2 regions of the Nitrobacter sp. TKz-YC02 genome follow, and region 1 is predicted to be linked to the other one. Evidence: riboswitches for the same ligand, from Rfam matches in the RefSeq annotation. Region 1 holds a riboswitch; the other holds the start of a gene.
What was found. A riboswitch is a leader RNA that binds a small molecule or an ion and turns the genes downstream of it on or off. The one in region 1 is predicted to bind cobalamin.
Positions count from the first base shown of each region.

Region 2: another riboswitch for cobalamin. It lies ahead of ACM561_RS11145 (TonB-dependent receptor plug domain-containing protein); the one in region 1 lies ahead of ACM561_RS16605 (ribonucleoside-diphosphate reductase subunit alpha).

Region 1 is NZ_CP180728.1:3,446,653-3,461,694, forward strand. Features, by position in the region: gene ACM561_RS16600 (epoxyqueuosine reductase QueH) at 1-604, opposite strand, end outside; cobalamin riboswitch at 792-992, shown strand; gene ACM561_RS16605 (ribonucleoside-diphosphate reductase subunit alpha) at 1,110-4,019, shown strand; gene ACM561_RS16610 (ribonucleotide-diphosphate reductase subunit beta) at 4,077-5,252, shown strand; gene ACM561_RS16615 (MFS transporter) at 5,300-6,505, opposite strand; gene ACM561_RS16620 (VOC family protein) at 6,746-7,192, opposite strand; gene ACM561_RS16625 (VOC family protein) at 7,226-7,612, opposite strand; gene ACM561_RS16630 (MarR family winged helix-turn-helix transcriptional regulator) at 7,724-8,194, shown strand; gene ACM561_RS16635 (hypothetical protein) at 8,396-9,004, shown strand; gene ACM561_RS16640 (MBL fold metallo-hydrolase) at 9,114-10,154, opposite strand; gene ACM561_RS16645 (hypothetical protein) at 10,421-10,873, opposite strand; gene ACM561_RS16650 (DUF938 domain-containing protein) at 11,419-12,090, shown strand; gene ACM561_RS16655 (amino acid ABC transporter substrate-binding protein) at 12,121-13,158, opposite strand; gene ACM561_RS16660 (L,D-transpeptidase) at 13,213-13,815, opposite strand; gene ACM561_RS16665 (efflux transporter outer membrane subunit) at 14,131-15,042, opposite strand, start outside.
Region 2 is NZ_CP180728.1:2,327,847-2,342,888, forward strand. Features, by position in the region: gene pcaD (3-oxoadipate enol-lactonase) at 1-60, shown strand, start outside; gene ACM561_RS11100 (hypothetical protein) at 113-640, opposite strand; gene ACM561_RS11105 (ABC transporter permease subunit) at 1,086-2,000, shown strand; gene livM (high-affinity branched-chain amino acid ABC transporter permease LivM) at 2,071-3,396, shown strand; gene ACM561_RS11115 (ABC transporter ATP-binding protein) at 3,393-4,229, shown strand; gene ACM561_RS11120 (ABC transporter ATP-binding protein) at 4,226-4,969, shown strand; gene ACM561_RS11125 (branched-chain amino acid ABC transporter substrate-binding protein) at 5,151-6,266, shown strand; gene ACM561_RS11130 (cytochrome c biogenesis CcdA family protein) at 6,363-7,097, opposite strand; gene ACM561_RS11135 (P1 family peptidase) at 7,248-8,246, shown strand; gene rpe (ribulose-phosphate 3-epimerase) at 8,539-9,240, shown strand; cobalamin riboswitch at 9,459-9,653, shown strand; gene ACM561_RS11145 (TonB-dependent receptor plug domain-containing protein) at 9,767-11,851, shown strand; gene ACM561_RS11150 (peptidoglycan-binding domain-containing protein) at 12,050-12,613, opposite strand; gene ACM561_RS11155 (ATP-binding protein) at 12,636-14,456, opposite strand; gene ACM561_RS11160 (DUF5330 domain-containing protein) at 14,884-15,042, shown strand, end outside.

The sequences.
Region 1 (15,042 bases):
CCTGATCCCGGCGGTGCTGATTGGTATCGCGCAGCGAATAGACGCAGCCGCAATACTCCTGCTGATAGAATTGCTCGCGCTTGCTGATATCGATCATTCGCTGCGCACCGCCGCCCTTGCGCCAGTTGAAATCCCAATATGACAGGCCGTCATAACGCCCGGCCGCGCGGTGGCCGCAGTCATTGATCTGCGCCATGTTCTTCCACCGGGAGATGCCGAGCGATGACGTCATCACCGGAAAGCCATGCTCATGCGCATGGAGCGCGGTGCGCTCGAAGCGCATGTCGAAGCACATGGTGCAGCGCGCGCCGCGTTCAGGTTCCCACTCCATCCCTTTGGCGCGGGCAAACCAGTTGTCCTTATCGTAATCGGCATCGACGAACGGCACGCCATGCTTCTCCGCGAAGCGGACATTCTCATCCTTGCGCAGCAGGTATTCCTTCAGGGGATGGATGTTCGGATTGTAAAAAAAGATCGTGTAGTCGATCCCCGAGGCGAGCATCGCTTCCATCACTTCGCCCGAGCAGGGCGCGCAACAGGAATGCAGCAACACCTTCTTTTGCCCGTTCGGGGGCGTCAGGTTCGGTCGGACAAGTTCGGTCACGGCGGACTCGGCGGTTGAGCCGCGAGACAAACGCCGCGGCATATCTGCGCAGATAATGGTCTGTATGATCGAAGCGTCAAGAGTTGGACAGAGCGATGGTTGCACAGCGTTTTTCGCCGAACTGTGAATTACGAGAATTGTGAAGCCGGAGTCGAAACGATCTGTTGACTCGGAATTTGGTGCGGCTACTAGATATGGTGGTCACGGTCTCTCGAGTCGCAACACCGAGAGCTAAAGAGGGAAGCCGGTAGTGCCGGCGCTGCCCCCGCAACTGTTAAGCGGCGAGCCGAAGTCCATTGAGTGTCACTGGGATCGCAAGGCCCTGGGAAGACCGGACGGACGCTGAGACCCCGCAAGCCAGGAAACCTGCCGTGACAGCCGAAACGTTCCCTGGGCGGGGTGTCCCAGCGGGCCGCTTGACGGGAATCGCGGCATCCGCCGTGAGATTTCCTGCGCGCGTCTCCGCCTGACCCCGGCTCGCAACAAAAACTGGGGTCTTGAGCCGATGTCTCTCGCAACCGAAGCTGCGCGTGCTGTGCGTCCGTCTTTGCCTGCTGCGGCTGCGATGCCGCCCAGCGAACCCGCGTATCAGGTCATTCGGCGCAACGGTTCGGTCTCGCCGTTCGATTCATCGAAGATCGCCGTCGCGCTGACCAAGGCGTTTCTTGCGGTCGAGGGCACCAGCGCCGCCGCCTCGCGCAGGGTCCATGACATCGTCACTGAGCTGACCGATCAGATCGTCGCCAGCCTGTCGCGGCGGTCCGACGCCGGCCGCACCTTCCACATCGAGGACGTCCAGGATCAGGTCGAACTCGCGCTGATGCGGAGCGAGCACCACAAGGTCGCGCGCGCCTATGTGCTCTATCGCGAGGAGCGCGCTCGCGAACGGGCGAAGGCGCAAGGGTCGAAGGCAAAGAAGGGCATCCAGGCAGTGGTGACGCCAGTGCTGCGGATGAAGTTGGCTGATGGATCGATGGTACCCATCGATACCAAACGCCTCGCCGCCGTGGTGGAGGAGGCCTGCGCAGGGCTCGAGGATGTCTCCTCCTCCGCGATTCTGACTGAAACCCATCGCAACCTTTATGACGGCATCAGCGTGGACGAACTGGCGCTGGCGACGATCCTTGCCGCCCGCACGCTGGTCGAAACCGATCCCGATTACGCCAAGGCCAGCGCCCGGCTGCTGCTCGACAAGCTGCGCCGCGAGGCCTTGAGCTTTGTCTCGGGGCGGTCCGAGCAGGCCACGCAAGCCGAGATGACAGAGCGCTACGCGGATTACTTCCGCGCCTATGTGCGAACGGGCATCGACAACGAACTGCTCGATCCGGAGATCGGCCGTTTCGACCTCGACCGGCTTGCGGCGGCACTGAAGCCCGAACGCGATCTGCGATTCGACTATCTCGGACTCCAGACGCTCTACGATCGTTACTTCCTGCACGTCCGCGGTGTGCGTTTCGAGCTACCCCAGGCGTTCTTCATGCGCGTTGCCTGCGGCCTCGCGCTGCGCGAGATCGATCGTGAGGAGAAGGCGATCGCGTTCTACGACCTGCTCTCATCGTTCGACTTCATGGCCTCGACGCCGACGCTGTTCAATGCCGGCACGCTGCGCCCGCAGCTCTCGTCCTGCTTTCTCACGACTGTCGCCGACGACCTCGACGGCATTTTCAAGGCGATCAAGGACAATGCGTTGCTTTCCAAGTATGCGGGCGGTCTCGGCAACGACTGGACGCGCGTGCGCGGGCTCGGCGCCCATATCAAGGGCACCAACGGCGAAAGCCAGGGGGTGGTGCCGTTCCTGAAGGTCGCGAACGATACCGCGATCGCCGTCAACCAGGGCGGCAAGCGCAAGGGCGCGGTGTGCGCTTATCTCGAAACCTGGCACATCGACATCGAGGAATTTCTCGACCTGAGAAAGAACACCGGCGACGACCGTCGCCGCACCCATGACATGAATACGGCGAACTGGGTGCCGGACCTCTTCATGCAGCGCGTCGAAGAAGATGGCATCTGGACGCTGTTCTCACCCGACGAGACGCCGGACCTGCACGATCTCGCCGGCAAGGTCTTCGCTGAACGCTACGCTCACTATGAAAAGAAGGCTGCCGGCGGCGAGCTACGGGTGACGAAGCAGGTCCGCGCCGTCGACCTGTGGCGGCGTATGCTGACCATGCTGTTCGAGACCGGGCATCCCTGGATCACCTTCAAAGACCCTTGCAACCTGCGCTCGCCTCAGCAGCATTGCGGCGTCGTGCATTCCTCAAACCTCTGCACCGAGATCACGCTCAACACCTCAAAAACGGAGATCGCGGTTTGCAATCTCGGCTCGGTCAATCTCGTCAACCACTTGCACAACGACAAGCTCGACCACGAGCACCTCGCGCGCACGGTCAAGATTGCGATGCGCATGCTCGACAACGTGCTGGACGTGAATTTCTACACCATTCCGGAGGCGCGAACCTCGAACCTGCGGCACAGGCCGGTCGGGCTCGGCGTCATGGGCTTTCAGGATACGCTCAACATCCTGCGCATACCTTATGCGTCGGACGACGCCGTGGCCTTCGCAGACGAGAGCATGGAAGCGATCGCCTACTACGCGATCTCTGGGTCGGTCGATCTCGCGGCGGAGCGCGGCCGCTATCCCTCCTATCAGGGATCGCTGTGGTCGAAGGGCATCCTGCCGCTCGATTCCCTCACGCTGGTCGATGAAGCGCGCGGCGCGGCGGTCGAAATCGACCGTTCCAGCCGTCTCGACTGGGACTCGCTGCGCGAGAGTGTCATGACCATCGGGATGCGCAATTCGAACTGCATGGCGATCGCGCCGACCGCGACGATCTCCAACATCTGCGGAGTGTCGCAGTCGATCGAGCCCGCCTATCAGAACCTCTACGTCAAGTCCAACATGTCCGGCGACTTCACGGTGGTGAACGCACATCTCGTGCGCGATCTCAAGGCACGCGGCCTATGGGATGAGGTGATGATCTCGGATCTCAAATATTTCGACGGCAGCGTCGGTCAGATCGATCGCGTTCCCGATGATCTCAAGGCACTCTATGCCACCGCCTTCGAGATTGACTCAGACTGGCTGATCGACGCGGCGTCGCGCCGGCAGAAGTGGATCGACCAGGCGCAGTCGCTCAATCTCTACATTGCCAATCCGAGCGGCAAAAAGCTCGACGCGCTCTATCGCCATGCCTGGAAACGCGGTCTGAAGACGACCTATTACCTGCGCTCGCGGTCGGCGACGCATGTCGAGAAATCCACCCTCAAGGGCACCGACGGCAAGCTCAACGCCGTGTCCGCGGCCGTTTCCGCCGCAGCACAGGACGGACATGCGAATGGACAAAATCGCTCCGACGACGCTGAAGGCTGGAAAGCCTGCCGCATCGAGGATCCCACCTGCGAGGCGTGTCAGTAGGTCTCACTTCGTGCCCGCGGTCGCTTGCACAAAGAAGAAACAATCAGGAACACCCCCATGCTCGATTGGTCCGACACCTCTTCTCCCGCACTGGCACGATCCGCTCCGCCGCAGACGCTCGCGCAGAACGACGTGGCGTCTGATCCATCGCCTTGCGTGACAATGACCGACACCTCCGTCGATGCCACCGGCCTCGGCGAAATCGATCGCGGCGCTGCGCGGGTGCGCGTCGACGACAAACGGATGATCAACGCCCGCGCCGACGTGAACCAGCTCCTGCCGCTGAAGTACCGTTGGGCCTGGGAGAAGTATCTCTCCGGCTGCAATAATCACTGGATGCCGACCGAAGTGTCGATGCAGGCCGACATCGCATTGTGGAAATCGAAGGACGGCCTCACCGATGACGAGCGGCGCATGATCAAGCGCAACCTGGGCTTCTTCGCGGCGTCGGAGTCGCTGGTCGCCAACAACATCGTTCTGGCGATCTACCGCCATCTCACCAATCCCGAATGCCGACAATATCTTCTTCGTCAAGCCTTCGAGGAAGCCGTCCACACTCACACCTTCCAGTACATCGTCGAAAGCCTTGGTCTCGATGAGGGCGAATTGTTCAACATGTATCGCGAGGTGCCCTCTATCACCGACAAGGCGGCCTGGGCGCTCAAACACACACAGCATCTCGACGACCCCGGCTTCAAGACCGGCACGCCGGAAGCGGATCAAGCGTTCCTGCGTGACCTCGTCGCATTCTACGTCGTGTTCGAAGGGATGTGGTTCTATACGGGCTTCGTGCAGATCCTCTCGCTCGGCCGACGCAACAAGATGGTGGGCATCGCCGAGCAGTATCAATACATCCTGCGCGACGAGTCGATCCACCTGAACTTCGGCATCGACATCATCAACCAGATCAAGATTGAGAACCCTCACCTCTGGACCAAGCCGTTCCAGGAAGAGGTGCGCGCCATGCTGAAGAATGCCGCCGAGCTCGAGGCCGCGTATGGGCGGGACACCATGCCACGCGGGTTCCTTGGCCTGAATGCAGCGCTGTGCGAAACCTACATGCACGTCATCGCCAACCGGCGATGCGCTCAGCTCGGGCTCGCGCCGGTGTTTCCCGAGGCTGACAATCCCTTTCCGTGGATGAGCGAGGCGATGGATCTCAAGAAGGAGAAAAACTTTTTTGAGACCCGCGTCATCGAATACCAGAATGGCGGCGCACTTGCGTGGGATTAACAGGACCCAGAATGCCGACCAAATAAACTGGAAGCACCGCGCCTGGCTTAAGCCGCCACCATGGCCTCCCTCCTAGGAAACGGCCGAAAGCTCATCAGGATCAGCATAGCCATCAGGCCCATGCCCCACGAGCCGACATACATCAGCGCGTAGCTGCCGAAATGGTCGTAGATCAGCCCGCCCAGCACCGGGCCGGTCGACATGCCAAGGCTGCCGGCCATCGCGGTGCCGCCGATGATCGTGCCCATCATCTTCAACGGGAAATTCTCCCGGATGATCACGGCATAGAGCGGCATCGTTCCGGCGTAAAGGAGGCCGACGACCACTGCCACGGCGTAGAAGCCGCCGAGCTGGTTGACGAAAGCATAGGCGAGTACGCCGAAGGCCTGCGCCATCAGTCCGACCACCAGAACGCGTTGCGCACCGAGCCGGTCTCCCGCAAGGCCGAACCCGATACGACCGAACATGCCGGCTAACCCCTCGATGCTGTAGATCGACACCGCAGCAATCATCGGTATGCCGCACGTCACCGCATAGCTCACCGTATGAAAGATCGGGCCTGAGTGAGTGGCGCAGCAGAAGAAGTTCGCCAGCATCAAAATGATGAACTGCGGTGAACTCACCGCTTGCCGGACGGCCATGTCCGATTGCGACTCACTCATCGTCATCCCGGCCGGTCCGCCCTCCAACGCCGGTGGCCGACGCACGAGCAGTGCGGCAGGAATCATCAGCACTGCGGTGAGAGCAGCGATGATCAGCATCGATGTCCGCCAGTCGTGGATCGTGACCAGCCAGGCTGCAAGCGGCGCCATGGTCATCGGCGCCATGCCCATGCCGGCGGAGACCAGCGAGACGGCAAGACCGCGCTGCGTATCGAACCAGCCGGTCACGCAGGCCATCATCGGCGCAAGGATGGCGGCGGTTGACGCGCCTATCAAAAGACCAAATTGAAATTGAAACGCGATCAGCGATTCCGCCCGGCTGGCGAGCGCCAGGCTCGCCGCCAGCGCGACCGACCCCGTGAGCACCACCGGGCGTGGGCCGAACCGGTCGGAGAGGTTGCCCCACACCATGCTGGCCGCCGCCATGGCGAGGAAGCCGATCGTCATCGCCGTGGATATGCCGGTGACGGACCAGCCGGTGTCCTGCGACATCGGCCGCAGGAAGACCGGCAACGAAAACATGGCGCCGATCGCGACGCAGCCCAAGAGGCCGCCCGCCGCAACGATCACCCAGCGATAGTCATGATTCATGGTCCTTGCCCGACGCCCCTGCTCCATCGGGCGGCCTGCCCGCCCGATGTCCCAAGGACGCATCAGCACGGTCGGTGCCGACAGCCGCCTGCTTTTTATTCCTGGTGTTAGAGCCCCGCGCCTGATGGAATCAGACGCGGGGTTCTATGATTTGTTTGACGCGTTTCTTTACGCGAACCGTTATCTGTCCTCGGGTCAAGCCCGAGAGCATGCTTCGCTCGAAACGCTATAGGCATGCGATCAGCCTTGCAGCGGTTTCCAGCCAGCCGATGGAATGACGTTGATCATCCAGGGGATGCCGAACTTGTCGGTCAGCGTGCCGAAGCCGGGCGACCAGAAGGTTTCGGCGAACGGCATGCCTGCTTTGCCGCCTTGAGAGAGTTGATCGAACCAGCGCCGGGCCTCGGCCATGTCATTTGTGTGCAGGGTCACATCGAAGCCGTTCTTGGGTTTGTCGATGTTAGATGCCCATCCGACGTCCATGTCGGCGCCCATCAGCGCCTGATCGCCGACATCGAGCCAGCAATGCATCAGCCAGGTTTTGTACTTCTCGTCCGTGATCGGCATGCCCGGAGGCGCGTCGCCATAGGGTATGGCCGCCTTGATCGTCCCGCCGAGAACTTTGGCGTAGAACTCGAATGCCTCGCGGCACTGGCCCCGGAAGCTAAGGCTGGTCACGATCTTCATGTTGGCTCCTTCTGACAGGGGTGTTGACTCGCATTATGAAAGATTGAGCTGCCAGGACACGCCGAAGCGGTCAGCGATCCAGGCGAAGCGCTTGCTGAAGCCGTAATCGTCTAGCGGCATCAGCGTTTGGCCGCCCGCTGACAGTTCAGCGAGGAGCCGCTCCTGCTCCTTGTCTGACACGCAATCGACGAAAAAGGACCAGGACGGCGTGAAATCAAAGGCGTGCCTGATTGGGCTGTCGCTCGCCAGCACGCACTGGCCGGCAGCCCTGAAGCGCGCCAGCTTGATACTGCCCTCCGCCCCCTGCTCGCCTTTCTGCCAACGCACGAGATCGAGAATCTCACCGTCGTCGAACAGCGAGACATAGAGGTTCATCGCCTTTTCGGCCTCGCCACCCTGAAACATCAGGAATGATTGCATCGTGGACAACGACTACTCCTTCCAATCGCTTCGGAGGAGCGCCGACGCCGATTGACGACCTCCTACATAAGTTGATATCAACGTAATGTAGCCGCGGAGTCAAGCTCCCTGATGCGTACGCTTTCTGATCCTGCTTTTGAAACCACGATTCTGGTGCGCGACACCTGCTTATGCCTCCATGCCCAAAGGGCAGCGCGAGCGATCGCACGCCGCTTCGATATCGTGTTGAAGCCGGTTGGCCTCACCAGCGGACAGTTCTCCCTGCTCATGTCGCTCAACCGGCCGCAGCCACCGAACCTCAGCAGCGTAGCGGCGCTGCTGGCGATGGACAGGACAACCTTGACTGCCAATCTCAAGCCGCTGGAGCGCCGTCGTCTTGTCAAAACGTTGGCCGACCCAAAGGACGGGCGTGCCCGACTGTTGCAGCTAACGCCTCATGGCCGGGCCGTTCTGGCCGTGGCGGTGCCGATCTGGCAACATCTTCATGCGGAAATCGAAAAAGAGCTCTCAGACCCGGATCGTCTGCGCACCGAACTCAACCTTTTGTCGAAATTTGACAATCGCGGCAGCGTCGTCGGCTGACGCAGAAGACATTCTAGCTAGCAGCGCCTTCTAATAGAGCGCTTCCGTTCTGACGGAATCAGAAGCGGGGCTCATGATTTTGATCTGACGCGTTTCTTCACGCAAACCGGTTCGCTCGAAGCGCTGTAGATAGCGGCTGCCCCGCAAACTTCTCTTGGTTATATTCCGTCCTCTGAACAGAGCTGGTAACCAGGGATGACAATGCAGACGAGCATGGAGAAACAAGCGCTTTTCGTTTTAGTCGCCATTTTGGTTGCGGCCCCCGACGTCCACGCCGCGCCCGATCTTATTGGCGACGCAGCCGGCTCTCAGGCCTGCTTCATCCGCAGTTACGATGCTGCTCATCTGGCAAAGAAACCGACTCAAAAGACGACTTCCATGCGGTTCGCGCTGCGGCGCGAAACTTATCCCGACAGTGTTGACACTCCGCTCCAAACATTCGCCCGGCTGGAAATCATGCGGCGTAACGACGCCCGGCCGTGGCGGGCTATCGGGCAATGCGCGTTTGACGAGCAAGCGAACCGCGCCGACGAGCAAGCCATCGTCCCAGGCTATCCACATGCGGACGGCATCGCTTGCCACATGACTGGCGAGAATCTCGATGCGGAAGGCGGCATCTTCATGATTGAAACCACCGACAACGGACTGAAGGTCTACATCGATGACGACATCAACATGCGGACAGAGGCGCGGGTAACGGAGGGGCCGGGCGAGTACATTGCTTTCGGACCGGCAGACAGCCTCTTCATTCTCAATCGCGCTGCGGACGACGCCTGCTCGGACCTTCAGAAAGCAATAGAGGCCGAATGAACGCTGTGACAGTCGTCGACCGTTCGACACGGGCGATGACCTTCCTTTCTGAGGAATTTTGACGGTCAACGGCCGTCATGGCCACGGTGCACACGCCCACCGTGACCTGTCAGCCCGCGACCACTGGTCCGCCGGCTTTCTTCCAGGCATCGATCCCGCCCTCGATATGCACCGCGTTGGTCAGTCCGGCGTCCTTCGCCGCGGTAACAGCCATGGCCGAACGCTCGCCGAAGGCGCAGAAGAACACGATGCGGCGCCCGGTCGCGGCGGCTACCTCGCGCAGCATTCCGCCTTGTTTCAGACTGTCGGCGATATCAGGATAGGGCGCATGCAGCGCACCTGTCAGCGTACCGTGTTTGGCGCGCTCATGGGCTTCGCGAAGATCGACCAGCAGGATATCGGGCTGACCAAGCCGGGCAATCGCCTCGCGCGGCGTCAGCGCCAGCCCCTGCTTCGCCAGATCGTCCTGCCTGAGGCCGACATGCATGTTGGCAGGAATCACCACGTCCATCAGCTTCGGATTCGGCAATTTCAGATTGTTCATCAGTTCAATGTATTCGTCTATCGAGCGCACCTGAAGCCGCGGATTGTAGCGCCTCTCTTCTCCGATCGTGGAGACCGTATCGCCCTTGTAGTCGTGCGCGGGAAACACCATGGTTTCGTCGGGCAGCTTCAGGAGCCGGTTGAAAATCGAATCGTACTGCGCACGCGCACTGCCGTTCTGGAAATCGGTGCGGCCAGTGCCGCGGATCAGCAACGTGTCGCCGGTGAAGACACGATCGCCCATCAGGTAACTGTAGGAATCGTCGGTGTGGCCCGGCGTGTACATCACGTCGAGGCCAATGCCCTCGATCTTGATCTTATCGCCGTCGCTGACGCGCATCGAAACCACGTCAGCTTTGGTCTGCTCGCCCATCACGGTGACGCATTGGGTGCGATCACGCAGCTCACCTAGTCCGGTGACATGATCGGCATGAAGGTGCGTGTCGATGGCCTTCACAAGCTTGAGATCGAGCTCGCGCAGCAACTGGCAGTAACGGCCAACCTTTTCCAGCACCGGATCAAGAATCAACGCCTCGCCGCCAGCACGGCTCGCCATCAGGTAGCTGTAGGTGCCGGAAACGCTGTCGAACAACTGGCGAAAGATCATGATCGTACGACCCTCCTCCCGTGCAGATTTTCTTACCGTGAGGTATTTTAGCAAATTTATGCTGCCGGCGGGCGATTGCAACCGGTCACAAGTCCAGATCGCTGATCACTCGACCGCTCTGGCGCTGGCCTCTATCGCCACGGAGTCAACTGGTCTCGATCACAGCGCGGCGGCGGGCATAACGGTTACGCAGCACGCCCAGCAGGCCGAAGCGATCAACAACACCCGCGAATGCGGCGCTTCAGAGCGTCGCCGTCAGCCGTTGATCACGGCCGCAGATAGCTCCAGCCCTGTTCCTGCAACTCCAATAGCCGCACCACGCCCAAGGGCACAATCGTTGTTCCGGGCAGCATCTCAAGCGGATGGCCTTCCTTCTTCTCCATACTCTGCTTGGTGTTGTTGCAGGCCGAGAACTGGATCGTGCTGGGGGATGCCGTTTCCCGGATCTGCTTGATGCGCTCCTTCACAGGCGACGTATCTATGCGCAGCATGTGGAGACCCGGGCCGCACGCCATGATTTCGACGGCCACCGTCTGGTCCAGTCCGCGATAGTGCTCGATCACGTCTGTGACGTTGTTCAGCGCGAAGTCCATGGTGCGCCGATCGTTCTGGTCGACCTGGATCACAAGACGATGCTGCGGCTCGGCGGCGAAACCATGCGAGGTGAATGCGATCAACAGCCCTGCTGCGGCGATGATAGGACGCATAAATCGGCGCATAGATACCTCCTGTAGCCGTCGCGATCTTCTGGGCACGGTCGCTGTGTCGGCGCCTACGTGTTCTCGAACAAATCCTCGCGGGATCAGGCTCGAGCAGCACGGAGAACACCGGTAACAGTAGCGTACGTCGCGCACATTGCCTTTGGCAAGCTCAAGGTTGAACACCCCAGCAATTTCTCCAATCGGCCCGATCGATGACGGCGTCGCGCCACTCTGAGCTAGCCCCAAAGCTTGAGAGCGACATCTATACCGCCGCGCGCGAGTGATGGCATCGGCCCTGCCGGCATCTCGCGCAGTCATCGACCAGCCTTAAAGCCAGCTTGCGCGAACCGCCGTGCAGAAGCCTGCCAAATTACAGCGGAACGGGGCCGAGTAGCTTCGGCATAATCCCCGACTTGATCTCCGTCTTCACGGCCCGCATGTTAGATCTGGATCGCTCAGTGCATCCACGATTCCGTCGGCGGAATACTGGATGTCTGGCAAGCTGGAATGATGCCCGGACCAGCGATCCTGCAGGATTCCCTCGGAATGAAAGGTATCCGCCCATGCCCGACTACGGTGAATTCCGCAACGACAGCCGGCGTGGAGCCTCCGATGAACGGCTCGACGCGGCTGCGTTTCACCGCAACCATGTCGCGATCTGGACGGTTCTCGAAAAATTCCTGCGCGGCAAGACAGGCAACGTGCTCGAGGCCGGCAGCGGCACCGGACAGCATGTCGTTTTCTTCGCGCGGCACTCGCCCAGCATTACCTGGTGGCCGACCGATCTTAACGACCATCATCTCCGGAGTATCGCAGCGTGGACCGCTCACGAGAACCTAGCCAACGTTCGGCCGCCCCAGCGGATCGACCTATCGAATCCATGCCAATTGGCGGAAATGAACGATGGCCACGGCGCGTTGCTCGCGGTGTTCTGCGCCAATGTGATCCATATCGCGCCGTGGCGTGTCGCCGAGGGCCTGATCGCGAGCGCCTCACACTGTCTGCGTCCTGATGGGCGGCTGTTTCTCTATGGACCGTTCAAGCGAAACGGGCGACACACCGCGCCGAGCAACGAGGCATTCGATGCCAGCCTTCGCAATAACAATCCAGAGTGGGGCGTACGCGACGTTGACGAGGTGGCGACGCTGGCGCAGCAAAATGGCCTGACGCTGACGGACATCACCGAAATGCCCGCCAATAATCTGATCCTTGCGTTCGAACGAAATCAGGGATGAGCGTCGCAGCCACCTCGCTGGCCTGCGAGATTACCGCAGCGGCGGCGCATACATGATGCCGCCCGCGTTCCAGAGTTGGTTCAAGCCACGCGGAATCTTCAGCCTTGAATCACTGCCGATATTGCGGTCGTAGACTTCGCCGTAGTTGCCGACGCGGCGGATGATGCGCGCCGCCCAGTCCTTCGTCAATCCGAGGCCCTCACCATACTGACCATCGGTGCCGACCAGCCGCATCACATCTGGCTTCTTCGACTTCATCGCCTCGTCGATGTTCTTCGAAGTGATACCGAGTTCTTCGGCATTGATCATCGCGTAGAGCGTCCATTTGATGATCATCATCCAGTCGTCGTCGCGCTGGCGAACAACAGGTGCCAACGGCTCCTTCGAGATCACATCGGGCAGGATGAAGCTCTCGTTCGGCTTGGTCAGCCGCAGCCGCAACGCATAGAGATGAGAAACATCGGCGGTCAGAACATCGCACTTGGCCTCGTCATAGGCCCTTAGCATGTCCTCCAGCTTACCAAACTTGATCTCCTCATACTTCAGGTTGTTGCTCTTGAAAAAGTCCGCGAGGTTGAGCTGCGTCGTTGTGCCATCCTGTACACAAATCCTGGTGTTATCGAGATCGAGCGCTGAGTCCGCTTTGCGCGAGGTACGGACCATGAAGCCCTCGCCGTCATAATATGCGACCGCCGGGAAGTAGAGGTTGTAATTGGTTTCCCGCGACATGCTCCAGGTCGAGTTGCGCGCAAGGATGTCGACCTTGCGGCTTTGCAATTCCTTGAAACGTTCGTCGGCCTCAAGCGGAACCAACTTCACCTTCGCCGGATCGTCGAAGATGGCGGCTGCCACAGCGCGGCAGAAATCCACGTCGAAGCCCGACCAGTTGCCCTTCTCGTCCGAATTCGAAAACCCGGGCAGGCCGGTGTTGACGCCGCACAGCACGGCGTCGCGCCGGAGCGTTCGTTTCAGGGTCTTGGTATCGTAGCGCTCATAGGTGATCGCCATCACCGCGATAGCGGTGGCGATGGCGAGGCCTATCAGGAGGCCGCCTCGAAATGTCCGCATGGATAGCCCCTCTCGCAATATCGAAAAGTATCGACGCAAATGACGTAATGATGATTAGAGACTGGGTTTCTGCCGTACGATCACACGCGTGCCAACCGGAATGCGACCATAGAGATCGACAACGTCGGCGTTGACCAGACGGAAGCAGCCCGAGGAGATCGCAGTTCCGATGGTATCGGGCCGGTTGGTGCCATGGATGCGATATACCGTCGTGCCGAGATACATCGCGCGTGCTCCGAGCGGATTGCCGGGGCCGCCCGCCATGAAGCGCGGCAGGTAGGGCTGGCGCGCGATCATTTCCGGAGGCGGGGTCCAATCCGGCCATTCCGCCTTTCGCGAAATATTGAGAATACCCTGCCACTGAAAACCCGCGCGGCCAACGCCGATGCCGTAGCGAATCGCGCGGCCGTTGCCCTGAATGAGATAAAGGTGACGTTCTGCGGTCTGGATAATGATGGTGCCAGGCGGCTCGGTCGTGCGATAGAGCACCACCTGCTTGCGAAATTCCGGGTCGAGTTGGAACGAATCATCGGCAACGAGACCGGGCTGATCGCCGTCGACCTGCTGCGTAACCTGCTGCGCAAAACCGAGCGTGGCCGAGAGCATCAGGCTGCCCATAGCAGCAACCGCTAGGGTCAGGTGCCGAAACGCGGTCATCGCTTGTCTCCTTTATTGCACGGCAATAATTTCCGCTTGCGTTCCCGTCAATCACATATGGCATAAAATCCGAGCGGCGGCGCGATGGCAAGCGATCGCGCGGCGCCCCACCGGAAAGCGTAAGATTTTACAGGAAACGCCCCGGCACCGGCTTCAATTTTCGAACCAACTCGGACCCAGTCAGATTTCGAATCGACACGGCGCGGCAAACTGCCCGCTTGGTATGCGCAGGACGTGCGGCTCCGTCGACGGGCAAAATCGTGTCCGCACGGGATGGTAGGGCGTTTACGAGCGTATGGACCCCCTACAATGACTTCAAACGGAATCCTGTTTTACAGGTCCATGACCCAGGTCTGCCTGCTTATGACCGTCTCGATTCCACCACCCACCGCCAAGCGCCTGAAACAGCGCGACCGTATTTGCCAGTTGCGCGGCCTGCGCATCGAGACGCGCAAGGGAGGTCTGCAGATACGCCTGCTGCGCGGCAAGTAGGAGCGGCACGCTGATTTGCCCTTGATCGACCTGTTTACGCACTAACGTGATGCTCTCTGTCGCCGATCGTTCCGCGTCCGTCGCCGCACTGATCGCACGCGTGCCCGCCTGAAGGGCTCGCAAGACATCCGCAACGTTCTGAAAAGCCGCGAGAACAACGCTGCGATATTGAGCGAGTGACTGATTCGTTTCCTCTTCCGCCGCACGCTGCTTGTTTGCCAACGTCCCTGCGTCAAAAATGGTCTGCGCAGCATTGCCAGCGATCATCCCGAGGGCCGCTCCTGGAGTGGCCAATTGCGAAAATTTGGCAGCCGCGGCACCGCCACTTGCCATCAAGGTTATCTGCGGAAGGCGATTGGCGATCGCCACTCCGATCATTGCATTGGTCGAATGAAGGTTCGCTTCGGCGGCCTGAATATCAGGGCGCTGTCTTACGAGATCGGCCGGAAGACTGAGTGGCAGACGGCGGGGCATTCGAAATGACCCGAGATCGAATGTTTCCTTTGGAGCGTCACTCGCCAAACGACCGGTCAGGAATGACAACAAATGACGCTGTTGCGCGAGCTGTTTCTCGAGATTCGGCAACAACAACCGGGTCTGCGCAACCGAGGTCTCTTGCGCCGCGACATCAGTCTGGGCAATCTGCCCCTGCTCCTGTTGCCGTCGCAGCAACTTCAAAACCTCGGTCTGCAAACCAAGGACGCGACGGGTCGCCGCGATCTGTCCCCGAACCCG
Region 2 (15,042 bases), 1.1 Mb from region 1:
AACGTCGAACAATCACACGCTTTCACAGAGGCAGTGGCCGGCTTCCTGATGCAGCAGTAGCCAATGAACGCCCTGCAACCGGTCACGCGGTCAAGACAGCCAGCACGATCGTTCAGGAACTGGCATTAGTTGAAGGAGAGACTTCCGGCTGCGAAGGCCATTGCCTCACCGGCGGCGGATCGCGCTGGAACGGCGGCTCGGCCGCCATCAGGATGGCGCCGCCAAGTAGCAATAGCAGTTCGGTCGCATGCAGGCGCACCGCGGCCATTTCGCCGACTCGTGACGCCATCACCATGCTGGCAAAGGCGATGAGGCTGCCGATGCCGAGCGCGAGCGCCAATGCCTCGTCGAAGCTGCCTGACTTCCGGACCGAAGCGCGCGTGGTCATCACCAGGAACACTGCGAAGAACGCGACGACGGTCATCTTGCCGAGCGCCAGGAGCCAGGCTAACCGCACAAGATCCATCGCCGCGAAATGGAGGTGGTCGCTGAGAAACAACGCAACCGACACATTGGCCAGGTCGTAAAGTCCGTGCACCGGCGACGCCACGATCTTGAAAGCGACGAAGGTCCAGGCAGGAATGAAATAGAGCGCCAGCAACGCTCCGTTGACGGTGCTGATGCGCCAGGAATTGGTCATGCGCCATCCCGCTAATCGCGTGGCCGCCGCGTCGGGAACCAGCGCGGCCTTGACGGTGATTAACGTCGGGTAAACCGAGCGGCGCAACGGAAACCCTTTGTTTACCTTAACAGTCCCGCAGCCCTGTGGACAAAACCCCAACGCGAACGGAGCCGCATCGATTGGATTTCGGGAGACTGGGAACTATGATTTGACGGATTTCCAACCGCTTACCCGCCAAATTGCCGTTAGACTGGCCGATTTAACCCCCGCCCCGGCAGCGGCCTGCTTCCGCTGAGCAAACGACGCCGGAGAAATACACAGCCGCCGGTCCCGCTGAAATTGCCGCGGTTGCCGCCCTCGATTCCCACTGTTAGACATTGATTCAAGACGCGCCGGTCCGGCTGCCGGAGCCTAGCATCGCGTCTGATATAGTCACATTCGGATACGCAGATCACGGCAGCGCATGGACTATCTTGCCCAGCAACTCATCAATGGCGTCGTACTCGGCTCGATCTATGGGCTGATCGCGATCGGCTATACGATGGTTTACGGCATCGTCGGCATGATCAATTTCGCTCACGGCGACATCTTCATGATCGGCGGCTTCATCGCGATGATCACCTTCCTCATCCTGATATCGATGGGCCTCTCCGCCGTGCCGCTGATCCTGCTCGTTATGCTCCTCGTTTCAATGGCCGTTACTGCCGTGTACGGCTGGGTTGTCGAGCGCCTTGCCTATAGGCCCCTGCGTCAATCGTTTCGACTCGCGCCGCTCTTGTCGGCGATCGGCATGTCGTTCGTGCTCTTCAATTTTTCTCAGGTTTCGCAAGGCGCGCAGGCCAAGCCCATTCCGCCGCTCATCACCGGCGGCTACACGCTTCACGATTCCGGAAATTTTGCAGTCCAACTATCCAACGTCCAGATCGTGGTGGTGGTTACCACCATCGTTCTGCTCGCGATCTTCAGTTTCATTGTGTCGCGCACGCGCTTCGGCCGCGATATGCGCGCGTGCGAACAGGATCAGACCATGGCGGCGCTGCTCGGCGTGAACGTCGATCGCACCATCTCAATGACCTTCGTGATTGGGGCGGCGCTCGCTGCCGTCGCCGGCATGATGTACTTGCTGTATTATGGCCTGGTTGATTTCTTCATGGGCTTCGTCGCCGGCATCAAGGCATTTACCGCCGCGGTTCTTGGCGGCATAGGTTCGCTGCCTGGCGCGATGCTCGGCGGTCTCGCGATCGGATTGATCGAGACCTTTTGGTCGGCTTACTTTTCGATCGAGTACAAGGATGTCGCCGCCTTCTCGATCCTGATCGTCGTCCTGATTTTCAGGCCGACCGGCCTGCTTGGCCGTCCCGAAGTCGAAAAAGTCTGACGGTTCGGACGTGTCAGCGCCCGCTCTGAGCCAACAAACCGCGGCGCGCGATCATGGCGTCGTCTTCATCATGAAGAAAGCGGTCGTGAGCGCGGTCCTGGCGCTGGTGCTGTTCTCGCTCATGATCGGCATTCGTACAGAATCCGGCTCCTCGGGACAGTTGACCTACTGGACCCGGTTCGGCGAACTCGCGACCACAGTCGGCGCGGTGTTCGTCGGCAGCATCATTGTCGAAACGCTAAGGCGCTGGATCGGACCCGTCGGAAGTGTCGAACTGCCAGCAACCGTGCGTCGTACGTTCTCGATGCTGGGTCGCCTGCTGACGCCCGCGCTTCTGATTTTCGCTTTGCTGGTGCCGGTCATCTTCTACAATCAGCGCTACCTGCTCGACCTTGGGATCCTCGTACTGACCTATGTGATGCTGGGCTGGGGTCTCAACATCGTGGTCGGTCTCGCCGGACTGCTCGACCTCGGCTACGTCGCGTTCTATGCGGTCGGTGCCTATTCCTATGCGCTGCTGGCGCAAAGCGGCCTGCCGTTTCCATATTTCATGGAAACCTATCCCTATCTCGCGATCGACTTCCTGCAACTCGGCCCGTGGGCGTTCTGGGTGCTGTTTCCTGTCTCCGGCCTGCTCGCCGCATTCTGGGGCATGCTGCTTGGCTTCCCGGTGTTGCGGCTTCGCGGCGACTATCTCGCGATCGTTACGCTGGCATTCGGTGAGATCATCCGGCTTGTCATCCTCAACTGGCAGAAACTCACTGGCGGACCGAACGGGATCAGCGGCATCCCGCGGCCTACTGTGTTCGGCATTCCACTGACGCCGGGCGAAGATGGCTTCGCGGCGCTGATCGGCGTGCCGTTCTCGCCAACGCATCGCCTGGTTTTCCTGTTCTACCTTATCCTGGCGCTGGCACTGCTTACGAACTGGGTCACCATCCGCCTGCGACGGCTACCTATCGGTCGTGCCTGGGAAGCCATGCGCGAGGATGAGATCGCCTGTCGGGCGCTCGGCATCAACATCACCACGACGAAACTCTCGGCCTTCGCCATAGGCGCGATGTTCGGCGGCTTTGCGGGCGCGTTCTTCGCAACCCGCCAGGGCTTCATCAGTCCTGAGTCCTTCACCTTTCAGGAATCGGCACTGGTTCTCGCCATCGTCGTGCTCGGAGGTATGGGCTCGCAACTCGGCGTGGCGCTCGCCGCGATCGCAATGATCGGGGGATTTGAGTTGTTTCGCGGCCTTGACCAGTTTCGCATGCTGGTGTTTGGCGGAGTCATGGTGCTGTTGATGGTCTGGCGGCCGCGAGGTCTGGTCAGCCATCGCGCTCCAACCGTGTTCCTGCAAAAACGGACAGAGATATCGTCGTCGCTGGTGAAGGAAGGTCAGGGATGACGACGCCTGTTCCCATCCTCGCCATCGATGGACTGATGATGCGCTTCGGAGGTATCCTTGCCATCAACGAACTGTCGTTCGCCGCGCAGCGCGGCCACATCACTGCGCTGATCGGGCCGAACGGCGCTGGCAAGACCACGGTATTCAACTGCGTAACCGGATTCTATCGGCCCTCGCGAGGCACCATGCGCCTGGTGCACGACGACGGCGCGACCTTCCGGCTCGATCGCCTGCACGACTTTCGCATCTGCAAATTTGCCAAGGTAACGCGCACCTTCCAGAACATCCGCTTGTTTCCCGGCATGACGGCGCTGGAAAACCTGATGGTCGCGCAGCACAATGCCTTGATGCGGGCGTCCGGATTCGGCCTGCTTGGCCTGATCGGCGCTCCGTCGTTCCGGTCCGCGGAGAAGCAAGCGATCAATTCTGCTCGCGACTGGCTCGACCGCATTGGCCTGCTGCAACGCGCCGATGACGCCGCGGGCAATCTGCCCTATGGCGACCAGCGCCGTCTGGAGATCGCGCGCGCAATGTGCACTCATCCCGCGCTGCTCTGCCTTGATGAGCCGGCCGCGGGGCTCAATGCCAACGAGAGTGCCAGTTTGAGCGAGCTCTTGCTATCGATCCGCAGCGACTTCGGTACTTCGATCCTTTTGATCGAACACGACATGAGCGTGGTGATGGAAATCTCCGACCACATCGTTGTGCTCGACCATGGCGTCAAGATCGCCGACGGCACGCCACGCGCGGTGCGCGACGATCCGAAGGTCGTCGCGGCCTATCTCGGCGCCGACGAGGATGCTGCTACGGCGGTCATGGAGGGCGGCGTATGAACGCCGACGCGACGCCCCTGCTCGCCATTCGCGGGCTTCACGCCGCTTATGGCAAGATCGAAGCACTGAAGGGCATCGATCTCGACATCAAGGCCGGCGAGATCGTCGCGTTGATCGGCGCCAACGGCGCAGGAAAATCGACTTTGATGATGACCATTTTCGGTCGTCCTCGCGCCCGCGCCGGCCAGATCCTGTTCGATGGTCAGGACATCAGCTCCATGCCGACGCACGAGGTGGCCCGGTTGCGCATCGCGCAATCCCCGGAGGGACGGCGCATTTTTCCGCGCATGACAGTCGCGGAGAACCTACAGATGGGCGCGGACGCCACGCCCGGCAGCAAGGCTGAGCGAGCTGCCAGCCAGGAGCGCGTGCTTAGATTGTTCCCGCGCTTGCAGGAGCGTATGTCGCAGCGGGGCGGCACGCTGTCCGGCGGAGAGCAACAGATGCTGGCAATCGGCCGCGCGCTGTTGAGCCGACCTCGCCTGTTGTTGCTGGACGAGCCCTCACTTGGTCTTGCGCCGCTGATCACCCGGCAGATTTTCAGCGCTATCCATACGCTGAACCGCGAGGACCATCTCACAGTACTGATCGTCGAGCAGAACGCCAATCACGCCCTTCGCCTCGCCCATCGCGGCTATGTGATGGTGAATGGGTTGATCACGATGAGCGGTGCCGGCATGGAATTGCTGCAACGACCGGAAATACGCGCGGCCTATCTCGAAGGCGGCCGCCACGCCTGAGGAGAGCGCGAGTTTACTGGGCGATGGCGCGCATGCCGAATCGCTCCCCTGACCGATGAGACCAAGTGGCGATCACGGAGTGGCGCTCGAAATTTGTCCATGACACCGACGACAAATCATCGGACAATGCCTGCACAACGGCAAACATGGTACCTGATCCGCCTCCGCGAGGACTGCTCGAATGAAATCATTGAAGCTGATCGGTCTGACCCTTTTCGCCTCGCTGGCGCTTTCGGCCACGACCTTCGCCCAGGATATCACAGTGGCGGTGGCCGGCCCGATGACGGGCAGCGAGTCCGCTTTCGGCCGCCAGTTGCAGAACGGCGCCGAACAGTTCGTTGCCGATGCCAACGATGCGGGTGGCGTGCTCAACAAGAAGCTGAAGCTGTTCATCGGCGACGATGCCTGCGAACCGAAGCAAGCGCGCTCCATCGCAGAAAGAATCGCAAGCCGGGGTATTCCGTTCGTCGCCGGGCATTTCTGCTCGTCGTCATCCATTCCGGCTTCCGAAGCTTACGCCGACGGCAATGTACTGCAGATCACGCCGGCCTCGACCAACCCGCTGTTCACGGAACGCAAGCTGTGGAACGTGCTGCGTGTCTGCGGCCGCGACGACCAGCAAGGCGTCGCCGCCGCTGAATACATCGTCGAAAACTTCAAAGGCAAGAACATCGCCATCCTTAACGACAAGACCACCTACGGCAAGGGCCTCGCCGACGAGACCAAGAAGGCGCTGAACAAGGCCGGATTTCAGGAGAAGATGTTCGAGTCCTACAATAAGGGCGACAAGGACTTTAACTCCATCGTCTCGCGGCTGAAGCGCGACAGCATCGATCTGGTGTTCGTCGGCGGCTATTATCAGGAGGCCGGACTAATCCTGCGCCAGATGCGTGATCAGGGCCTCAAGACCATCCTGATGGCAGGCGACGCCATGAACGACAAGAAGTTCGCATCCATTACCGGCCCTCTTGCCGAGGGCACACTGTTCACCTTCGGCCCGGACCCGCGCAAGAAGCCGACAGCCAAGGCGATCGTCGAGAAATTCAAGGCCAAGGGCGTCGATCCGGAAGGTTACACGCTCTACACCTATGCGGCGATGCAGGTGTGGGCACAGGGCGCTGCCAAAGTGGGCACGACGGATCCTATGAAGGTGATGAAAGTCATCAAGGCAGGCGCGTGGGATACCATTCTCGGCAAGCTGGAATTCGATGCGAAGGGCGACATCAAGCAGATGGGCTATGTCATCTACAAATGGGACGACAAGGGCAACTATGCCGAGATCGACCCCGCCATCTGAGCCGCGACATTCATCATGGCATCGTCCCCGCGAACGCGGGGAAGACCCGCGCGCGTCATCCTACCGAGCGAGAGTAAAGCCAGGTGCCTCGTCCAATCATCCGAAATTCTGCAACGCCGGAAAGGTCTCTAGCAGCCAGATACTAGCGTTGGAGATCGTTCCGGTGAGAAATGCGATGCCGGTCAGCACCATGAGTACGCCAATTCCACGCTCTATCTTAGCGAGATGACGTTTCATCCGATTGAGCAGCGAAGAAAACTGTTCAACCATGAATGCCGCCAGCAGAAACGGAAGGCCGAGCCCGGCCGAATACACCGCAAGCAAACCCGCTCCCTTCACGACGGTGTCCTCCGCCGCCGCCACCGACAGAATCGCCGCCAGGATCGGCCCGATGCACGGCGTCCACCCGAATGCGAACGCGAGCCCCATCACATAGGCGCCCCATAACCCGACCGGCTTCGGCGCCGTGAGCCGTCCTTCGCGCATCAAAAAGCCGATTCGCGTCAGCCCGAGAAAGTGCAGGCCCATGATGATGATGACGATGCCGGCAACGATCGACAATTGCGCCGACCAGGCCCGGATCAGGCTGCCGATGAAGCTCGCACTGGCGCCTAGCGCGACGAAGACCGTGGAAAAGCCGAATACAAACATCAACGCGGCGAGCATCACGGCCCGCTTCGATGCCTTCACTGTCTCGTCGTGAGAAACGTGTTCGATGGTAGTGCCGGTGAGATAGATCAAATAAGGCGGCACCAGCGGAAGAACGCAGGGCGACAGGAAGCTGACAAGGCCCGCGACCATGGCGGCGGGAAAGGAAACGTCGTGAATCATGCGGCTACTTGCCCTGCCATCGCGCCACGATGCAAGGGCTTCGCTTCCTTCCGTGACATTTGTGATCAGGCGTGATCGGTTGACCCGGACACGCCCGTGCCGTCATCTGACGGTCGGCCGTTTCCCATCGCCCGCAAACGAGACCGAACCATGAAGAACCTTCTTACCGACATTTCCGGGGTCCGTGTCGGCCACGCAGACGACACGAAGCTGGCGTCAGGCGTCACGGCGGTGCTTTTCGATACCCCAGTCGTCGCGGCGATGGACGTGCGTGGTGGGGGCCCGGGTACGCGCGACAGCACCCTGCTCGACCCGGTCAATACGGTGGAGCGGATCGACGCTCTCGCGCTGTCAGGCGGCTCTGCTTTTGGAATCGAGGCCGGCGGCGGCGTTCAGGCCTGGCTCGCCGAACAGCGGCGCGGCTTTGCGATCGGCAACGCGGTCATACCCATTGTGCCCGGCGCGGTCGTGTTCGATCTCTTGAACGGTGGCGACAAGCAGTGGGGTCGTTTTGCGCCCTATCGCGATCTCGGCTACGCCGCAGCAGCGGCGGCGGGAAACGATTTCGCACTCGGCAGCACCGGCGCCGGACTTGGCGCTACGACCGCCAATATGAAGGGCGGTGTCGGCTCCGCTTCGGCCGCCACACCAAGTGGCGTGCGGGTGGCGGCGCTCGCCGTGGTGAACGCGGTCGGCAGCGTAACAGTCGGAGACGGCCCCTGGTTCTGGGCGGCGCCATTTGAATCCGGTGACGAATACGGCGGACGTGGGTTGCCGCCGTCGTTCACGCCGGAGATGCTGGCGATGCGATTGAAGGGCGGCGGGACAGCAAACGCTGGCGAAAACACTACGCTCGTTATCGTCATCACCGATGCGGTGCTTACCAAACCGCAAGCCAGACGGCTTGCGATCATCGCCCAAACCGGTTTCGCGCGGGCGATTTATCCAGTTCACGCTCCCCTGGACGGCGATATCGTGTTCGCTGCCGCCACCGGAGCCAAGCGAATCGATCCGCTCGTCGGATTGACCGAACTCGGAATGATCGCAGCCAACACGGTGGCTCGCGCGATCGCACGCGGCGTCTATGAAGCAAAAGCACTTCCGTTTCCGAACGCATTGCCGGCATGGAAGGATCGGTTTGAAAGATGATTCCAATCTGGCGTGCATTTCCGCCATCGAGGATGGCATGTAATTCAAGTATAGTATAAATATATAATTGTATTATTTTGTGTATTTAAGGTTAGTTAGACAACAATCTGACCGGCGGATACTCTCCTCGTGCGCACAGTCGCGCATCTCAGCAATGGAGAAACGTCATGAAGAGAATCCTCGTACTCGCGTTCCGTCCCCCGACCCGGTGCTGACGCCGCTCATTGCCCCCGGACGCGGCTCATGTTACGCGGGGCTCTCTCAAGCTCCGCAGAAATTTTCGGAAACGTTCATGTCCCAGACTTTTGTGCCGCGTCCTCTCGTTATCGCACCGTCGATCCTGGCCTCCGACTTCTCGAAGCTTGGCGAGGAGGTTCGCGCCGTCGATCAGGGGGGGGCCGACTGGATCCACCTCGACGTGATGGACGGCCATTTCGTGCCGAACATCTCCTACGGTCCCGATGTCATCAAGGCGATGCGCCCGCACACGAAGAAGATCTTCGATGCTCATCTGATGATCTCGCCGTGCGATCCTTACCTCGAAGCCTTCGCCAAGGCCGGTTGTGATCACATCACGGTTCACGTCGAAGCGGGACCACACCTGCACCGCTCGCTGCAGGCCATTCGCGCGCTCGGCAAGAAGGCGGGGGTCACACTCAATCCCGCAACGCCGCTCTCCACCATCGAATACGTGCTCGACATGGTCGATCTGGTGTTGGTGATGTCGGTCAATCCCGGTTTCGGCGGCCAGAAGTTCATCTCCTCGGCGGTCGGCAAGATTCGGGATTTGCGTACGATGATCGCTGGACGGCCGATCGACATCGAGGTTGACGGCGGAGTCGGCCCCGACGTTGCGGGTGAACTCGGCGCCGCCGGCGCCAATGCCTTTGTGGCGGGCTCCGCGGTGTTCAAGGGCGGCACCATGGAGTCCTACAAGGCGAACATGGACGCGATCCGCAGCGCCGCCGCGGCAGCACGGGGCGAAGTGGTCTGACGCAAACGCCGGTACCGGCAGCGTATAGCTCCCGCCCCAAACAGGATGGTTGCAAGTCCGCCTGCCCAGACGGCTTGCTCGCATCGGCAACATACAGCCTCGAGAATGCAGACAAAGCAGATCTCGCCGGCGGCAACTTGTTGCTGCGGATATGCAACGCCACGAGGAAAAGCCGTAGCTGAATCGCTCAGTCGATTGACATCGACTTTGTTCCCCCCCAAACAGATCGGCGACGGTTCTCCCTCGGGAGATCAAAAGGGAACGTGGTGCGGGATCATCCTAACGCCACGGCTGCCCCCGCAACTGTAAGCGGTGAATCTGCGTCACACGCCACTGGGATATCTCGGCCCCGGGAAGGCGACGCCAGGTAACGACCCGCGAGCCAGGAGACCTGCCGTCAACCCGTGGTCACACGCGAAGATGTCAGTCGGGGACTACAGACATCCGCTTCATCGGCGCCAACGTAGGCTCCCGTGAAACCTCGTTCGCTGTGACGTGCCACCGACGTCCTGCCGAGGTTTTCTTAATGTTTGGCTCCTTCTTGTCCGGGGTTTATCGCAGAAGCCTGCTTGCATCCACCATCCTCGCCTCGCTGGGATCGGTCGGCCTGAATACGCCTTCGAACGCGCAACAATCCGCCTCTCCCAATCTGCTGCCTCCGATCCGGATCGCGCCGCCGCCGGATAGAACGACAGATTCACGGCCGCCATCGCACCGCGCGGCGTCGCGATCGCGCCGTGCGGCCCGTTCCGCTCCTCGACAACCTCCTATCACTGAGACTCCCGTTCCAGGCACGATGGGCTCTACCGTGGTCAGCCCCACGGGAGTGGTGACGCCTGCAAGGCAATTGGCAAGCTCCATCACCATCGTCACCGAGAAGGATATACAGACCCAGCAGTACCGCACCGTTCCGGATATCCTGAGGACGGCTCCCGGTCTGAATGTGTTGCAAGCCGGCGGACCGGGCGCCCAGACTTCGGTTTTCATGCGAGGCACGAACGCCAACCACACCAAGGTGATCCTCGACGGAATCGACATCGGCGATCCCGGCAACGCGAATGGCGCATTCGACTATGCGCACCTTCTTGCGGCGGACATTCAGCAGATGGAAATTCTCCGGGGTCCGCAAAGCGGACTCTATGGTTCCGACGCAATCGGCGGAGTTATCTCCATCATCACAAAAAAGGGAGAAGGTCCTCCGCGCGCCACCGCGTCAATCGAGTCCGGCTCATTCAAAACGTTCAACCAGACGCTCGGATTGAGCGGCTCCGAAAAGAACTTCAACTATGCGGTCAACGTCGCCCATCTCCATGCCGGAGATGTTCCTGTCACACCGCCGGAGCTTCTCCCGCCGGGACGGCAAGCGATCGGAAACAACTATGACAACATGACTTATTCGACCAAGCTCGGCGTCGATCTCAATGAGAATCTGACCGTCAATTCGGTGGTCCGCTATACTGACGCGACGCTACTCTTCACGGGCGACGGTGGATTTCCAAGCACTCCCAACGCCACCCAGAGCACACACGCCGTCCAGCAACTCTTCAACCGCGAAGAAGCCGTGTGGTCTCTGTTCGACGGGCGCGTCCAGAGCTACTTCGGTGTCAATTACACCAACAGTAGGGGCTACGACGCAGGTCCCGGCAGTCCGGTCACGACTACCACGGGCGAGCGCCTCAAGTTTGACTGGCGCACGGTGGCCGAAATTGCGCGTGACAACCATCTGGTCTTCGGCGCCGAGCATCAGACCGATCGCATCGACACCACCGATCTTGCCGCTAAGAACGGCAACAAAGCAGGCTTCATCGAGTTGCAATCAGCTCTCGCGAACCGCCTTTTCCTCGTTGCGAATGTCCGCCAAGACTCCAACGACCTGTTCGGCGAGCGTATGACCTACCGAGTCGCGCCGGCGATCATTGTTCCCATCACGGAAACGAAACTGAAAGCAAGCTACGGCACGGGATTCAAGGCGCCTTCGCTGAGCCAGCTGTTCCGGGACTTTCCAACCTTCAATTTCTTCGCCAATCGCAACCTGAAACCGGAAGATAGTCGCGGCTACGATGCCGGATTCGAGCAACCGCTGTTCAACGATCGCGTACGGTTCGGCTCGACTTACTTCCACAACGACATCACCAACCTGATCGACTACAATGCCACGTTCACATCGTTGGTGAACGTGAACAGTGCGACGACCGAAGGCACCGAAACTTTCGTTTCGGCACAGATCACCGAGCGTTTCGGAATTCGCGCAGATTACACCTTTACCCGTGCCGTCAATGCAGCCACCGGTATGCAGCTGCTGCGCCGACCGAAGGAAAAGTGGAGCGCAACCGCGACCTGGCTCCCCCTCGATGCATTGACACTGTCGGCGACCGTGCTCCGCGTCAACGACTGGATTGATGTCACCCGCGACGGTTCAATCTCCGGAATTGTAGCGCCGGGCTATACGCTGGTGAACTTGCGTGGCGACTACGCCGTCAATGACCAGGTCAAGATATTCGGGCGGATCGATAATCTCTTTGATGCCCGCTACCAAAACCCGACCGGGTTCCTTGCGCCAGGCCTCGCGATTTTTGGCGGCATCCGGGTGGCAAGTTACGGGGTGCGATAGCTCTCGACCTCTCCCGACGAGGAGAAGTGAAAAGGCGGCGGGAGTCCACGCAACAACGGAGCTCGCTAAAGCTATTTCCGGCTTTGATGAATCAAAGCCGGGCCTTTAGCTTTTTGTTTTGACGTGTTTTCTTTACGCGAACAGGTCATCCATCCTCGGGTCAAGCCCGAGGATATGTTTCGCTCGAAACGCTGTAGTCTAATCGATCGGCCGTCCGGTCAGGGCAACGAGCTCGCGCACGAGACGATCGGACATCTGGCCGGTCACCGGCATCCGGCGAGCCTGCTCGAATTTCCGGATCGCTGCCTGGGTTTCGGGTCCGGCCGTTCCTGTCGGCTTAAATTGACCATAGCCATATTCCGTCAATATCCGCTGCACGGCGGCGACGCGACGATTCGCATTGATAAGATCGGCGACGGGATCGCTATGCGACCCAGTCGTTTTGACAGGATTGGTGGGCGCTTCTCCCGCACTCGCGTGCTGTTCTGTCGTCCCCGTCTGATCCGCCTCGACTGGTCGAGGCCGCGGCAGCGGATTGCTCTGTTGCACCAGCGGCATGGTGACAGCCGATCCGAACATCGGCGACGGATGATGGCCGGCCTGCATGAACATGGCGTTCGTGACGATCGCACCGATGGCGGTAAAAGCTAGGCACCCGGCAACGAGATCTTTCGGGCTATGCAGGAGCACGCGCATCGCGAGACCGCGTTCCTCGTCAACTTCGCTCTTCCTGGTTGCCACGCTGCGACGGCGTGGCCGCATCACACCCTCTTCAACAATTTTTCTAGGCACTCTTCCTCACCCGGTAATCTTGATCCTGCTTGCCGGAGCGGGAGGCCGGCGTCAGCGTCGCGATGTTATTCGATGCCGACTCCGCGTCGGGCACGAGTATCAGCGGCAACATGACGGTTACCGTGGTCCCCTCTTCTACCTTGCTCTGCACGTCGATCTCGCCCTGGTGCAACGCAACCAGACTCTTGACGATCGACAATCCAAGCCCAGTCCCTTCCTGACGTCGTTGATAGGTTTTCCCCGCCTGGAAGAAGGGGTCGCCAATCCGCTTAAGATCTTCCTGCGCGATGCCGACACCGTTGTCCATCACGCGCAGCGCCATGCGCGATCCTTCGACGCGGGCCGAGATCGTAACGCGGCCGCCCCGCTCCGTGAACTTGATGGCATTCGATACCAGATTCAGAACGATTTGTTTGAACGCGCGCGGATCGCCAATCATCTGCGGCAAATTTTCCGGAACGCGCGTGACCAGCTCGATACCGTTGTCGCGCGCCTTGAGCGCGAGCAGATTGCTCCCGTTGAGCAGCACCTCGCGCGGCGTGAACGGCTCGGGCAATATCTCGAAATTCCCGGACTCCATTTTCGACATATCGAGAATGCTGTTGACCACCGATAATAGATGCTGGCCGGAGTCGTTAATGAGCTGGGCATACTCCTTGCGGCGCGTGGCATCGAGCGGCAGCGTCGCTTCCTGAACGATCATCTCTGAAAATCCGATGATGGCATTGAGCGGCGTTCGCAGTTCGTGGCTCATGGTCGCGAGAAACCGTGTCTTGGCAGCGTCAGCACGTTCGGCCGTGGTGCGCGCCAGATCCAGCGCGTGCTCCTGCTGCTTCCGGTCGGTGACGTCCCGCATCACCGCGACGACTTCGGGTTCGGCCAAGGAGGACGGCTCAAGCGGTCGGCACCGCATTTCCACCCATATGAAATCCCCCGAAGACCGCGCCTCTGATTTCGCACCAGACGCGACTTCGCGCCTGAGTCTGAATTCGACGCTTTGGGCGTCCTTGCCAAGTGCAGCCGCCGCGAGCGCAGTGAGATAGGCCGGGCGATCAGCGACGTGGACCCGATCGAACAGACCATGATCCTGCAACTCCGACACCGGCACGCCGAGCAGGGCTTCCGCAGCCGGCGAAATGAACTGCACGGCGCCGTTGCGCCGGTGACGCGAAATCACGTCGCACATGTGGCGCGCCAGCAGGCGATAACGGTCTTCCTCGACATTCAGCAGTGAGGCGCCGGTGCGCATCAGCGCTTCGTAACCGAACGCCACCCCGGCGGCATAGAGCATGGCGGACGCAATACCGAACGCCATGAAAACGCTATGCGCCGCCACGCCGGCATCGGGCAGTGGCAAAACATCAAAATAGCTCATCCCGATCAGCGCGAGCACGCACGACACTGCAAGCATCGCGGCGAAGACGACGACACGGCGGGACGCGGACAGCGCCGCCTCCAGCGGAATCACAACGAGCCAGACGGCAGCGAACGATTCAATCCCACCGGTCGGGAGCGCGATCATCATGACGAGACCGGCGAGCGCGATCGACGACAGCACGTGCGCGCCTTCGTAGCGGCCGGTGCGTGACAGGAAATAGGACAGCAAGATCGGCACGACGAGCCAGGCGAAAGCCACCACTTCCAGTGCCGTCGGTGCACCGCGGATCGCCAGATACATCGGAAACGCCGCGAGCGCGACGAGACTGCCGAGCAGCCGCGGCCCCATGAAGGTTCGATGCCGCGCCCGCGTCAACGCGTCGTATCGCGCCGATGGATGCAGCAACGCGTCGAGACGGTCCTGGATGATGGTCAATGCGGTCACGTTGCTTGCGCTTCAGCTAACGTCGTATCCGACGCGCCGGAACGCCTCCATTTGTGGGCTCAACGTGTCAGAGTGAACTTAAGCGAACGCTAAGGCGAAGCTCACTTCGTCACGAAACAGCACACACGGATGGCTCTTTGTCGCCTTGCAACGCCGTCATCGGTGCGAATGGTGAACGCAAGGTTTCCGCCACCATATACCGATGACACCGAGGACCGGCGTCGCGTCGGCGACCGCGTTCCGCAAACGCGCATCAATCGAAAATTTACGCCGAATCAAATTCTGCAGCCGTTTTGCGGGATTTTGTTTGCCCGAAGGCGCCGAGCATACGGGGGATTCAGGACCATTTGATAGGGAAAGGACAGATTGCGGAATTCAACGCAACGTGACGAAGATCAAAAACGCATAGGGACGCGACATGTTTTTCCTGCTTCGCATGGCATTCTGGCTCGGGCTCGTGCTCGTGCTGCTGCCGAGGGATGAGGCGCCCGAGGCGAACAAGGCACCCAAGATTGGGGCTTCCGACGCTGTATCGGCCGCCACAGCCGCCGTATCGGACATGAGTCAATTCTGCACA